One region of the Pseudomonas sp. GNP014 genome, then DNA from elsewhere that is predicted to be linked to it. Evidence: predicted binding sites of a transcription regulator. Region 1 holds the regulator's gene; each other region holds the start of a gene.

What was found. The regulator sigma-54, encoded in region 1, starts transcription at its own class of promoters, with help from an activator protein. The targets are predictions, from matches to a motif close to ANTGGCATNNANNTTGCTNT.
Positions count from the first base shown of each region.
Region 2: glnK (P-II family nitrogen regulator) is a predicted target of sigma-54. The motif match lies at 2,473-2,492, and genes of this name have one in related genera.
Region 3: flgB (flagellar basal body rod protein FlgB) is a predicted target of sigma-54. The motif match lies at 2,298-2,317, and genes of this name have one in related genera.

Region 1 covers NZ_JBTGUS010000001.1:2,259,006-2,263,234, forward strand. Annotated here, with positions in the region: gene rapZ (RNase adapter RapZ) at 1-858, opposite strand; gene ptsN (PTS IIA-like nitrogen regulatory protein PtsN) at 861-1,325, opposite strand; gene hpf (ribosome hibernation-promoting factor, HPF/YfiA family) at 1,338-1,646, opposite strand; gene ACXX9E_RS10015 (RNA polymerase factor sigma-54) at 1,720-3,213, opposite strand; gene lptB (LPS export ABC transporter ATP-binding protein) at 3,398-4,123, opposite strand; gene lptA (lipopolysaccharide transport periplasmic protein LptA) at 4,123-4,229, opposite strand, start outside.
Region 2 covers NZ_JBTGUS010000001.1:972,105-976,333, reverse strand. Annotated here, with positions in the region: gene ACXX9E_RS04590 (hypothetical protein) at 152-616, opposite strand; gene ACXX9E_RS04585 (HigA family addiction module antitoxin) at 869-1,138, shown strand; gene ACXX9E_RS04580 (BRO-N domain-containing protein) at 1,133-1,660, opposite strand; gene ACXX9E_RS04575 (accessory factor UbiK family protein) at 2,020-2,280, opposite strand; gene glnK (P-II family nitrogen regulator) at 2,694-3,032, shown strand; gene ACXX9E_RS04565 (ammonium transporter) at 3,071-4,229, shown strand, end outside.
Region 3 covers NZ_JBTGUS010000001.1:5,838,220-5,842,448, forward strand. Annotated here, with positions in the region: gene flgE (flagellar hook protein FlgE) at 1-634, opposite strand, end outside; gene flgD (flagellar hook assembly protein FlgD) at 665-1,384, opposite strand; gene flgC (flagellar basal body rod protein FlgC) at 1,400-1,843, opposite strand; gene flgB (flagellar basal body rod protein FlgB) at 1,847-2,257, opposite strand; gene cheR (protein-glutamate O-methyltransferase CheR) at 2,631-3,458, opposite strand; gene ACXX9E_RS26275 (chemotaxis protein CheV) at 3,505-4,229, opposite strand, start outside.

The DNA.
Region 1 (4,229 bases):
TTAAGTGAGGTCGCGGTGGCGAACCTGGACGTTCTTCAGGGTTTTCTGCAGGGCCTGACCCAGGCGTTCGGTCAGGTAGACGGAGCGGTGATGCCCGCCGGTGCAGCCAATGGCAATGGTGACGTAGGCGCGGTTACTCGCGGCGAAGCGCGGCAGCCACTTGTGCAGATAGCTGAAAATGTCCTGAAACATCTCCTCGACTTCCGGTTGCGCCGCCAGGTACTCGGCCACGGGTGCGTCCAGCCCGGACTGCGCGCGCAGCTCCGGTTTCCAGTAAGGATTGGGCAGGCAGCGGACGTCGAACACCAGGTCCGCATCCACCGGCATCCCGCGCTTGAAGCCAAATGACTCGACCAGAAAGGCCGTTCCCGGCTCCGGCTGGTTCAGCAGGCGCAACTTGATGGTGTCGCGCAACTGGTAGAGGTTGAGGTTGGTGGTGTTGATTTTCAGGTCGGCCAGATCGGCAATCGGGCCGAGGAGAGCGGTTTCATCACTGATCGCTTCGGCCAACGAACGATTGGCCGTGCTCAAAGGGTGGCGGCGACGGGTTTCCGAAAAACGCTTGAGCAGGGTTTCTTCGTCGGCATCCAGGTACAACACATCGCACTGGATGTGGCGGCTGCGGACTTCTTCAAGCAGCTCCGGAAAGCGCGACAGATGGCTGGGCAGGTTGCGCGCATCAATCGACACGGCCACCAGCGGTTGCGCCAGCTCGGTATGAATCAGCGCGCGTTCGGCCAGTTCCGGCAGCAGGCCGGCCGGCAGGTTATCGATGCAGTAATAGCCGTTGTCCTCAAGGACATCCAGGGCGGTGCTTTTACCCGAGCCGGAGCGGCCGCTGACAATGATCAAGCGCATGATTAGTGACCGTTCTGCTCGCTCAGGACGACCTGATACAAGGCTTCGTTACTCGATGCGCTGCGCAGTTTTTCACGAACTTCCTTGCGATCGAGCATGCTGGCGATCTGGCGCAGTAATTCCAGGTGAGCATCGGTGGCAGCTTCCGGCACCAGCAGGACGAACAGCAGGTCAACCGGAGCGCCGTCGATGGCATCGAAATCGATGGGTGCATCAAGGTGCATCAATGCGCTGATTGGCGCTTCGCAACCCTTGAGGCGGCAATGAGGAATGGCGATGCCGTTACCAAAACCGGTGGAACCGAGTTTTTCACGGGCAATCAACGCCTCGAAGACATCTTGCATCTCCAGATCAGGCACTTCACGGGCGATCAGGTTGGCAATCTGTTCGAGGGCTTTCTTTTTACTGCCGCCCGGCACGTTCACGAGGGAACGGCCGGGGGTCAGGATACTTTCAAGTCGGATCATGGAGTAGGGGGGTTATCGACCGGTAGCGCCCTGGAGCAGGCTCTGGGTCTTTTCCTTATGCTTTTTGAGTTGGCGATCCAGCTTGTCGGTGAGTGAGTCGATCGCAGCATACATATCAGTATCTTCTGCGTTGGCGACCACTTCGCTGCCGGGAATATGCAAGGTGGCTTCGATTTTCTGCTTCAGCTTTTCGACGCACATCGTGACTTGCACGTTGGTGATCTTGTCGAAATGGCGCTCTAATCGTTGAAGTTTCTCATTGATGTAATCGCGCAGAGGTTCGGTCACTTCCAGTTGGTGTCCACTGATGTTGACTTGCATACAGCTTCTCCTTCGTTGCCAGTGCATAAAGCGGCAGGCTGGATAGCCTGCCACTGGAACGCTGTAACGTGGCTTACATCAACCGCTTGCGTTCGCTCGAAGGCGCGATCCCGAGGGATTCGCGGTACTTGGCGACGGTGCGGCGAGCCACCTGAATGCCTTGTGCCTCCAGTAAACCAGCGATCTTGCTGTCACTCAACGGCTTTTTCTGATTTTCCGCGGCAACCAGTTTTTTGATGATCGCGCGGATCGCCGTGGACGAGCATTCGCCGCCTTCGGAGGTGCTGACGTGGCTGGAGAAAAAGTATTTCAGTTCATAAATACCGCGCGGGGTATGCATGAATTTCTGCGTGGTCACCCGGGAAATCGTCGATTCGTGCATGCCTACCGCTTCAGCGATGTCATGCAGGACCAGCGGTTTCATGGCCTCGTCGCCGTACTCCAGAAAGCCGCGCTGATGCTCGACGATCTGCGTGGCAACTTTCATCAGGGTCTCGTTGCGGCTCTGCAGGCTCTTGATGAACCAGCGGGCTTCCTGCAACTGATTGCGCATGAAGGTGTTGTCGGCACTGGTGTCGGCGCGACGGACGAAACCGGCGTACTGCGCGTTGACCCGCAGGCGTGGCACTGATTCCTGGTTCAGTTCGACCAGCCAGCGCTCGTTGTCCTTGCGCACGATGACGTCCGGTACCACGTATTCGGCTTCGGTCGATTCGATCTGTGAACCGGGACGCGGATTGAGGCTTTGCACCAGTTCGATGACCTGGCGCAGCTCGTCTTCCTTGAGCTTCATGCGGCGCATCAACTGGCTGTAATCCCGGCTGCCGAGCAGGTCGATGTAATCGGTGACCAGGCGTTTGGCTTCCGCGAGCCACGGCGTCTTGGCGGGCAACTGGCGCAGTTGCAGCAGCAGGCATTCACCGAGGTTGCGCGCACCGATACCGGCCGGCTCGAATTGCTGGATGCGGTGCAGGACGGCTTCGATTTCGTCCAGTTCGATATCCAGTTCCGGGTCGAATGCCTCGAGAATCTCTTCAAGGGTCTCGTCCAGGTAGCCCTGGTTGTTGATGCAGTCGATCAGCGTCACGGCGATCAGGCGATCGGTGTCGGACATCGGGGCAAGATTGAGTTGCCACAACAGGTGGCTTTGCAGGCTCTCGCCGGCAGAAGTGCGGGTGGTGAAATCCCACTCGTCATCATCGCTGCTGGGCAGGCTGCTGGCGCTGGTCTGGTAGACGTCTTCCCACGCGGTGTCGACCGGCAGCTCGTTGGGGATGCGCTCGTTCCATTCGCCCTCCTCGAGGTTGTCCACCGTCGGGGCGGATTCCTGGTAGGAAGGTTCCTGGATTTCGGTATTGGGCTTGTGTTCGGCGTTGTCGGCCAGCGGGTCGGAGTTGTCGAAGTCGTCGCCTTCTTCCTGGCGTTCGAGCATCGGATTGGATTCCAGGGCCTCCTGGATTTCCTGTTGCAGATCCAGGGTCGACAATTGGAGCAGGCGGATGGCCTGTTGCAGCTGCGGTGTCATCGTCAGCTGCTGGCCCATTCTCAAGACTAGCGATGGTTTCATGGCAGGGGCTTAACACCTTATTCGCCGGCGCTATGCGCCATCCACTACAGGGCGCCGAAGCGCCAAACTTAAGCAAATTATATGCCTGAAACTGAAGTGTTTGCCTAGAGCGCTGTAACAATTAAAACGTATAAAAAACTGCTTCAACGATACAGCGCCCTCGCGAACCACCGGGACGTCGCGCTTACAGGCGGAACTCGTGACCCAGATACACTTCTTTGACCAGATCGTTGGCCAGAATGGTTTCTGCGTCGCCTTCGGCAATCAACTGGCCGTCGTTGACGATGTAAGCGGTTTCGCAGATGTCCAGCGTCTCGCGGACGTTGTGGTCGGTGATCAGTACGCCGATGCCCTTGGCCTTGAGATGGTGGATGATCTGCTTGATGTCGCCGACCGAGATCGGGTCGACACCGGCGAACGGTTCGTCGAGCAGGATGAACTTCGGTGCAGTCGCCAGGGCGCGGGCGATTTCCACCCGGCGGCGTTCACCACCGGACAGGCTCATGCCGAGGTTGTCGCGGATGTGGCTGATGTGGAATTCCTGCAGCAGGCTTTCCAGCTCCTTGCGACGGCCTGCCTTGTCGAGTTCCGGGCGGGTCTCGAGGATGGCCATGATGTTGTCGGCCACCGACAGTTTGCGGAAGATCGACGCTTCTTGCGGCAGATAGCCGATACCGGCCTTGGCACGACCGTGCATCGGCTGGTGGCTGACGTCCAGATCGTCGATCAGTACGCGGCCCTGATCGGCCTGCACCAGGCCGACGATCATGTAGAAGCACGTCGTCTTGCCGGCGCCGTTAGGGCCGAGCAGGCCGACGATCTGGCCGCTGTCGATCGACAGGCTGACGTCACGCACGACCTGGCGGCTTTTATAGGCCTTGGCCAGGTGCTGAGCTTTCAGAGTTGCCATTACTGGGTTTTCTCGTCGGTTTTCTTCTTCGGCTGGATCACCATGTCGATACGCGGACGCGATTCGGTGACCTTGCTGCCGGTCGCGCGACCGGCGCTGGCGAGTT
Region 2 (4,229 bases), 1.3 Mb from region 1:
TTTTGGCAGCAGAGAAAGCTGGTTTCTCTGAAGTAGTGACGACGGGCTAGCCTGTCGGATTCTGAACCCAAGGCCGTAAAGCCCGGAGCTAAAGAATCGCTGCGACTACTCCTCGAAAAATACTTAAAAGGCGTCCATAGGACGCCTTTTTTTATTTCTGATTTGATGGTGCTCGTGGTATCTGCCCGACTAACGTGCCATGTGCGCGTTTTTGCGGGTACCAAGTCACCACGAAGTAACCAAATCCTGTGGCGCGCTCGTGTCGCGGTTCAAGAATCAGTGTTCCCATAGATGTCCTCAGTACCGCGACCCTGTTTCCACATCGCTGTTCTTTGAACTCACAATAGATTTGTGCTCCCGGGACGATCATTTTCGCAACAATCGCTGCTACCCCATCGGCAGTCTGGCAACCATGCTTGAGCAAATCGGCACTATGGGCTTCCCAAATGTGTACTACGCCAAAACCACTATTCGCTCGACGGTGGATACCTACCCGCAGATAAATCTTCCCGCCTGGCAAGCCGAATTTTGGCATATCGGGGATCGTGCCAAAGATGTAACCACCATCTGGATGCTGAACCAGGGTGTTTTCTTTGAGCTTGAGCAAATCAGACAAGAGGGATCCAGAACCAGAGTGTCTGGCGATCAATGTGTATCACCCTGGAACTCGACGAATAGGATCGACCAGCGCAGGCGAAAGCCACCAGCCTAATCACAGCGAAGAACTCACGGAATCAGGCGCAGACGCCGATTTTTGTAGGGCCCTGCCCTATTAGTTGTAGGACGCCGGCGAAACGGTTTCGATGGCTTGCTTCCCTGAACCGGATGCCCCAGTTTGGCCACTCAACGCAGCCTCTGGAGGCGAAAAATGAACCGCAATGGTATGCGCCCGATTCATTCGGGCGAGGTTCTGAATAAGGAATTCATGGAGCCGTTGGGCATGACCGTCATGGATCTGGCCATGCCCACGAAATGGCCCGAAAGTGAGATCGAAAAGCTTGTGAGTTGCCAGCTCAGGATCTGCGCCGATCTGGCAATCAGACTTGCCATTCATCTCAACACTACGCCTGAGTTCTGGATGAATCTTCAGTCGACTTACGATTTGCGCAGGGCTCAGCTCCGGCATGCGGTCTTATAGCGATTGCAGCATCCGCGAAGCTCTTTTCCACCAAGGCCCCGTTACTGGGCGCTTCGGCTCTTCCCGTTCCACCACCATCAGCGGCACATCCTGCAACCGTATCCACGGCTGATTATTCCAGTGCAACAAACTCAACGTCATGTCCGGCCAATTGAGCAGGCTCAGTTGTGGGCGTTCGCTTGTGGTGGGGTGTTGGGCGTCGCGCAGGGTGGGGATGACTTGGTGGGTGAGCCATTCGCGCAGCGCTCGGTATTCGGGGCAGTAGTGGTAGACGAGGAGGGCGTAGATGCCGGATTCGCTGATCAGCAGGGTGTTTTCGATCTGGTGGTGGATCAGGGTTTTGCGGGTTTGGTATTGGTCGGGGTCGAGTTTTCGCAGCATGCGTTCGTTGAGGTAGATGTGCAGCAGGCGGCTCAGGTCTCGGGCACAGAACCAGGGTTGGTTCTGGATGAGGAGGGCGTGGAGGGGGAGTTTGTGGCGGGTGAAGATGTGCGGGCTTAGATAAGTCTCTTCTTGAATCATTGAGCAGTTCCTCTTGCTTAACGGGCTGCCCTCAATCGTCGCCAAACGATTGGGTGGCAGTTGTACGCGGGTTGGCGAACCGGAGCAAAAGGAACCCGGCAGACCCGAAGGTCTCCCACGCACAACCGCCATGAAACGATGTGGCGGTAAATGTAGCCGCCATCATGGTTGTCGTGCGCCTTAAGCTATCCAGGTCGCCAAACCCGGTGCTGAACATTCAGCATCGGGTGAGCTTAGAAACCTGGGCTTTTCGGCGCAATCGGACGGCGGTGGTGCAAGTTGTAGGACGTTGCCGGGATGGTTGAAGGGCTGAAGATCAAAAGATCGCAGCCTTCGGCAGCTCCTACAGGGGGAGTGGATTATTCAGCCGGCGGTGTCAGCTTCGCTTCCATCTCAGCCACCTTCGCTTCAAGGCTTTCGAGGCGAGCGCGAGTGCGGGCCAGAACGACCATCTGACTATCAAACTCTTCACGGCTCACCAGATCGAGTTTGCTGAAGGCGCTCTGCAGCAGCATCTTGAACTGGCTTTCGATTTCGGCTTTCGGCAGCGGGGTGTCGCCGCTGAACAGGCGGGAGGCGGTGCCGCTCAGGGCGTCGAGGAAGTCTTTGGGCGCGAGCATGGGGAATGTCCTGAAAACAATGGCGGGCAGTGTATCACGCAGTGTCTATAGTCAATCCCGTGGTCAGGGATGCACGCTTTTCGCGCAAGGGGACGGACGGCGACGCACCGTTGTTGTGCGTATCCACAAGGCCTTTTGCACGGGATGGCTTGCGGCAGCGGCCAAGGGATTGAAATCAGAGGTTTTTGGCGAGATGGCAAGGTTTCTGCTTAGTCACCTTCGACCCATGCACTGATGCAGTCGCTGTGACGAATGCAGTGCGGCAGACGGAGCGGGGAGTTTCGTCAGCAGCGGTTAGCTGGCGTCAGTCGGGCAGGTAAGGCCGACGATGCGTTACAAAGCCAGGCACTGCGCTTAGACTTGAGTCGGGTTTGTTTTCCTGGGGCAAGTCCACCAATTCGGGAGAGAGTTTCATGAAGCTAGTCACTGCCATCATCAAGCCGTTCAAGTTGGACGACGTGCGCGAGTCGCTGTCCGAAATCGGCGTGCAGGGCATTACCGTTACTGAAGTCAAAGGCTTCGGCCGGCAGAAGGGTCACACCGAGCTGTATCGCGGCGCGGAATATGTGGTCGATTTTCTGCCCAAGGTGAAAATCGACGTGGCCATCGACGACAAGGATCTGGATCGGGTGATCGAGGCGATCACCAAGGCGGCCAACACCGGCAAGATCGGTGACGGCAAGATCTTCGTGGTCAATCTGGAACAGGCGATTCGCATCCGTACCGGCGAAACCGATACCGACGCGATCTAAGCGCCGCCACAAACCCCAACGCCCCAGGAGAAAACAATATGACTCTGCGTAAATTCGCAGGGCTAGGAGCCCTGTTGTCCATCGTAATGCCCAGCCTCGCTATGGCGGCAGACGAAGTGGCGGCCCCAGTCCTCAATTCTGGCGACACTGCCTGGATGCTCACCTCGACAGCCCTCGTGCTGTTCATGACCATCCCGGGCCTGGCGCTGTTCTACGGCGGCATGGTTCGCTCGAAAAACATTCTTTCCGTGATGATGCAGTGCTTCGCCATTACCGGTCTGATCAGCATCCTGTGGGTCATTTATGGCTACAGCATTGCGTTCGACACCACCGGCATGGAGCAGGGCGTCGTCAACTTCAACTCGTTCTTCGGCGGCATGGGCAAGGCGTTCCTCGCCGGTGTCACGCCTTCGAGCCTGACCGGCCCTGCGGCGTTGTTCCCTGAGGCGGTGTTCATCACCTTCCAGATGACCTTCGCGATCATCACCCCGGCGCTGATCGTCGGTGCGTTCGCTGAGCGGATGAAGTTCTCCGCGATGCTGATCTTCATGGCTATCTGGTTCACCCTGGTTTACGCGCCAATCGCGCACATGGTCTGGTCCGGCAACGGCGGCCTGATGTGGGACTGGGGTGTACTCGACTTCGCGGGCGGCACCGTGGTGCACATCAACGCCGGTGTCGCCGGTCTGATTGCCTGCCTGGTATTGGGCAAGCGTAAAGGCTTCCCGACCACCCCGATGGCCCCGCACAACCTCGGTTACACCCTGATGGGCGCGGCCATGCTGTGGGTTGGCTGGTTCGGCTTCAACGCCGGTTCCGCCGCAGCGGCCAACGGCACCGCCGGTATGGCGATGCTGGTCACCCAGATCGCTACCGCTGCCGCCGCACTGGGCTGGATGTTCGCTGAGTGGATCACCCACGGCAAGCCAAGTGCACTGGGCATCGCCTCGGGTGTGGTGGCCGGTCTGGTAGCAATTACTCCGGCTGCTGGCACCGTGGGCCCGATGGGCGCACTGGTGATCGGTCTGGCGGCAGGCGTGGTGTGCTTCTTCTGCGCCACTACCCTGAAACGCAAACTCGGTTATGACGATTCCCTGGACGCGTTCGGCGTACACGGTATCGGCGGTATCCTCGGCGCGATCCTCACCGGCGTATTCGCTGCACCGTCGCTGGGCGGCTTCGGCACCGTGACCGACA
Region 3 (4,229 bases), 3.6 Mb from region 1:
ACGCATTGGTACCCGTTTTCACGTAGTACTGATCCATGCGGTGCTCGTTACCCTGAGTGTCAAAGACCGGCGTGGAAATCAGCTTGTTATAGCTGTTCAGATCGGTGGGACTGAACGGCGCCACGGTAGGTTTGACGTCCTCCGAGTTCAGGTTCATGGTCTGGTCGATCTTGGTGGTCGCGTTCGGCTTGAGGGACGAGGTGTCGATCTTCAGGTCGGTCAGCACACCGGTCATGATCTTGCCGTTGGCATCGACGCCATAACCCTGCAGACGGTTGCCGTTGTTGTCGACCACGTAGTTTTCAGCATCGGTCTTGAACGCACCGGCACGGGTGTAGCTCAGGGAACCGTTGTCGCTGAGGATGAAGAAACCGTTGCCCTGGATGCCCATGTCCAGCACGTTGCCGGTGTTGTTCACGTCACCCTGGCCAAACTGCTGGGAAACGTTGGCCAGACGCACGCCGTTACCGACGGTCTTGCTGCCGGTGCCCAGGCGGGTGGCCGAGTACACGTCTTCGAATTCTGCACGGGACGCCTTGAAACCGGTGGTGGCCACGTTGGCGATGTTGTTGCCGGTGACGTCCAGTTGCTTGTTGGCAGCATAGAGACCGCTAAGGCCGATATTGAAAGACATATTCCACTCCTTTGTGCCGGTTAGTCGGCTCTATATACCAATGGTTTGTACTTTGGACAGCGCGACGCTGCCCAGGCCCGCCAGGTTCAGCATCAACTCACCGCCGGTCTGGCTGATGGTCACGCTGTTGACGGTGGCCGGCAGATACGTGATCAGCGAGGTGGCCTTGCCGTCGTAAGTGGCGCTGGCAGTGAACGTGTAAGTGCCCGCGGCCGCGACCGCACCGGACGCGTCCTTGCCGTCCCAGATGAAACTGGCGTTGCCGGCCTTCTGGGTGCCCATGTCGATGGTGCGCACGACTTTGCCGTCGGTATCCTTGATGGTGACCGAGACAGCGCCGGACGCCGGGACCACCACAGAGCCATTGAAGCTCTTGCTGGTGTCGACCACGGCCTTGTCGGTCTGAGCGATGACCGAGCGACCGACCAGCGACGACGCCTGCAGGGCCTGCGAGGAGTTGTAGTTGCCGGCGATGCCACTGACGGTGGTGTTCAGCGTGGTGATGCCTTCCAGGCTGCTGAACTGCGCCAGTTGCGCGACGAACTCGCTGTTGTCCTGCGGATCGAGCGGGTTCTGGTTTTTCAGCTGGGTGACCAGCAGTTGCAGAAACGCATCTTTGCCCAGGGCCTGCTTGCCGGTGGCGCTATTGGTGGCTGCAGCCAGGCCGCCAGTGGTCGTCCCGGTCTTGACCGAAGAATTGGACAGGACGTCCTTGATATTCACGCCGCTGGTGGAATCGGAAACACTCATGGCAGTCGCCCCTTATTACTGACCGAGGGTCAGTACCTTCTGCATCATGGTTTTGGCGGTGTTCATCATTTCGGCGTTGGTCTGGAACGAACGGCTCGCGGAAATCATGTCAGCCATTTCTTCCACCACGTTGACGTTTGGGTAGTAGACGTAGCCCTTGGCGTCGGCGGCCGGATGGTTCGGCTCGTAACGCGCTTCGAGGTTGCTCTGGTCTTCGACCACACCAAGCACCTGCACGCCTTGACCGGCAGCGTCCTGACTCTGGAACAGCGAGTTGCTGCCGCTGTTCTGGCCGCCCTGGAACATGGTGGCGAACACCGGGTGACGGGCGCGGTAGGTCTGGTCGATGCTCGACGAAACGGTTTCGGCGTTGGCGATGTTCGAGGCCACGGTGTTCAGACGCGTGGTTTGTGCGCTCATGCCGCTGCCGGCAATGTTGAAAACGCTGGACAGGGACATGGATTACTCTCCGCGCAGGGCTGACACCAGCCCTTTGAATTTGCTGTTGAGCAGGGTGAAGCTGGCCTGGAAGCCGACCGCGTTTTCCGCGTAGTTCGACTGCTCCAGTTGAGCGTCCACGGTGTTCTGGTCGATCGAAGGCTGCATCGGCGTGCGATACATCAGCGATTCGTCGCCATTGCCCAGACCTTCGGCCTCGATGTGACGGCTGTTGGTCATGTTCAGGGCAAACGTGCCACCGCTTTTGGTTTTCTCGGTCTGTGCTTCGAGCACTTTGGAGAAGTCCAGATCCCGCGCCTTGTAGTTCGGGGTGTCGGCGTTGGCGATGTTGTTGGCCAACACTTCGGCACGCTGGGCGCGGAAGCCCAATGCTTGTTCGTGAATGCCGAGCGCTTTGTCGAAGCTGATGCTCATGTCGGGAACCTTCAGGTGACCGGTTTTTCGTACCTGAGCTTTAGCAAGGGCCGTGCCAAACAGAAGAACCCCCGTAAACCGGGGCCTGGCGGGGGATCGGCAATGCGGCAATGCCAGAAAAGCGGCAACCGGTTTCCGCCGGATGCCGCTTTTCTGCCGCTTGCCCCCCCTCTCTCACCCACCAATGTCCTCTGCAGGAGTGAGCCAGCTCGCAATAGCCGTGTGTCAGGCGCCGATGATGTTGGATGTATTACCGCTATCGCGAGCAGGCTCACTTCTACAGGGGGTTTGGGGTGAATTGAGACTGAATGCCAGGCACAAAAAAACGGGAGGCCTTTTAGGGCCTCCCGTTTTTTTGTGTTGCCGCAGCCAATCACTTCGCCTGGTAAATGATCCCCGGGCTGCACTGGACCATCTGGTAATGATCCGGCAAACCGTTCAGCGCTTCGGAAGCGCCAAGGAACAGATACCCGCCCGGTTTCAGCGTGCTGTGAATGCGCAACAGGATGTCTTTCTTCACCTCGGCGGAGAAGTAGATCAGCACGTTGCGGCAGAACACGATGTCGAACTTGCCCAGACTGGCGTAGCTGTCGAGCAGGTTGAACGAACGGAATTCCACCCGGTTCTTGATCGGCGCCTTGATCACCCAGCGCCCCGGCCCTTTCGGGTCGAAGTAACGCTGCAGACGGTCGGCGGACAAGCCGCGACCGATCGCCAGGCTGTCGTACTCGCCGGTCTTGCAGTTGGTCAGCATGCTGCCGGACAAATCCGTGGCAACGATCTGCACGCCCATCTTCAACTGGCCGAGGTTGCTGCGCTCGAACTCGTCGATCGACATCGACAGCGAATACGGTTCCTGACCCGACGAGCACGCCGCCGACCAGATCCGCAGACGCTGGTTGGGGCTGGCCTTGATCGCCTCGGGCAGCACCTTGTTCTTCAAGACTTCAAACGGATAGGTGTCACGAAACCACAGGGTTTCGTTGGTCGTCATGGCATCGACCACCTGCTCGCGCAAACCGCTGCGCGGCTGGGTCTGGATGCGCTGAACCAGCTCACCCAGGGATTTGATGCCTTGCTGCTCCATCAGTTTGTTGAGACGGCTCGAGACCAGGTACTGCTTGTTTTCACCGAGCAAAATGCCACAGGCTTTTTCCAGGAAGACCCGGAACTGTTCGAAATCCAAATTACCCGTAGACAATGATGCCGCCTCTTAAATCGTGTTGACCGCCAGGGGCAAAGCGCCCCTAGCTGATATCTGCTGCTTTGATCCGGTCGACTACCCGGGATGCCAGGTCATCAGGACGGAATTTGGCCAGGAAGTCATCGGCACCGACTTTCTTGACCATCGCCTGATTGAATACCCCCGACAACGAAGTATGCAGGATGATATGAAGCTTTTGCATGCGTGGATCGCTGCGGATTTCCGCCGTCAGGGTGTACCCGTCCATCTCCGGCATCTCGATGTCGGAAATCATCATCAGGAACTCTTCTTCCGGCTTCTTGCCCTCGTCGACCAGCTTGCGCAGATAGTCCAGCGCCTGCTTGCCGTCGTTCAGCGCCACCACTTCGACGCCGACCGTCTGCAGGCAACGCGTGACCTGCTTGCGCGCCACCGACGAGTCATCGACCGTCAGCACGCGCAGCGACAACGCCTTGCTCTGGGTTTCGACGTCGACCACACCCACCGAAATCGCTTCCGGTGTCGGCGCCACTTCCGCCAGCACTTTCTCGACGTCGATGATTTCGACTAACTGATTGTCCACTCGAGTCACAGCGGTCAGGTAGTGATCGCGACCCGTGCCCTTGGGTGGCGGATGGATCTCTTCCCAGTTCATGTTGACGATGCGCTCCACCGAGCGAACCAGGAAACCCTGGGTCTTGGTGTTGTACTCCGTAATGATCACGAACGGACTGTTCTTGTCTTTCAACGCCCCGGAACCGGTCGCCATTGCCAGATCGAGGATCGGAA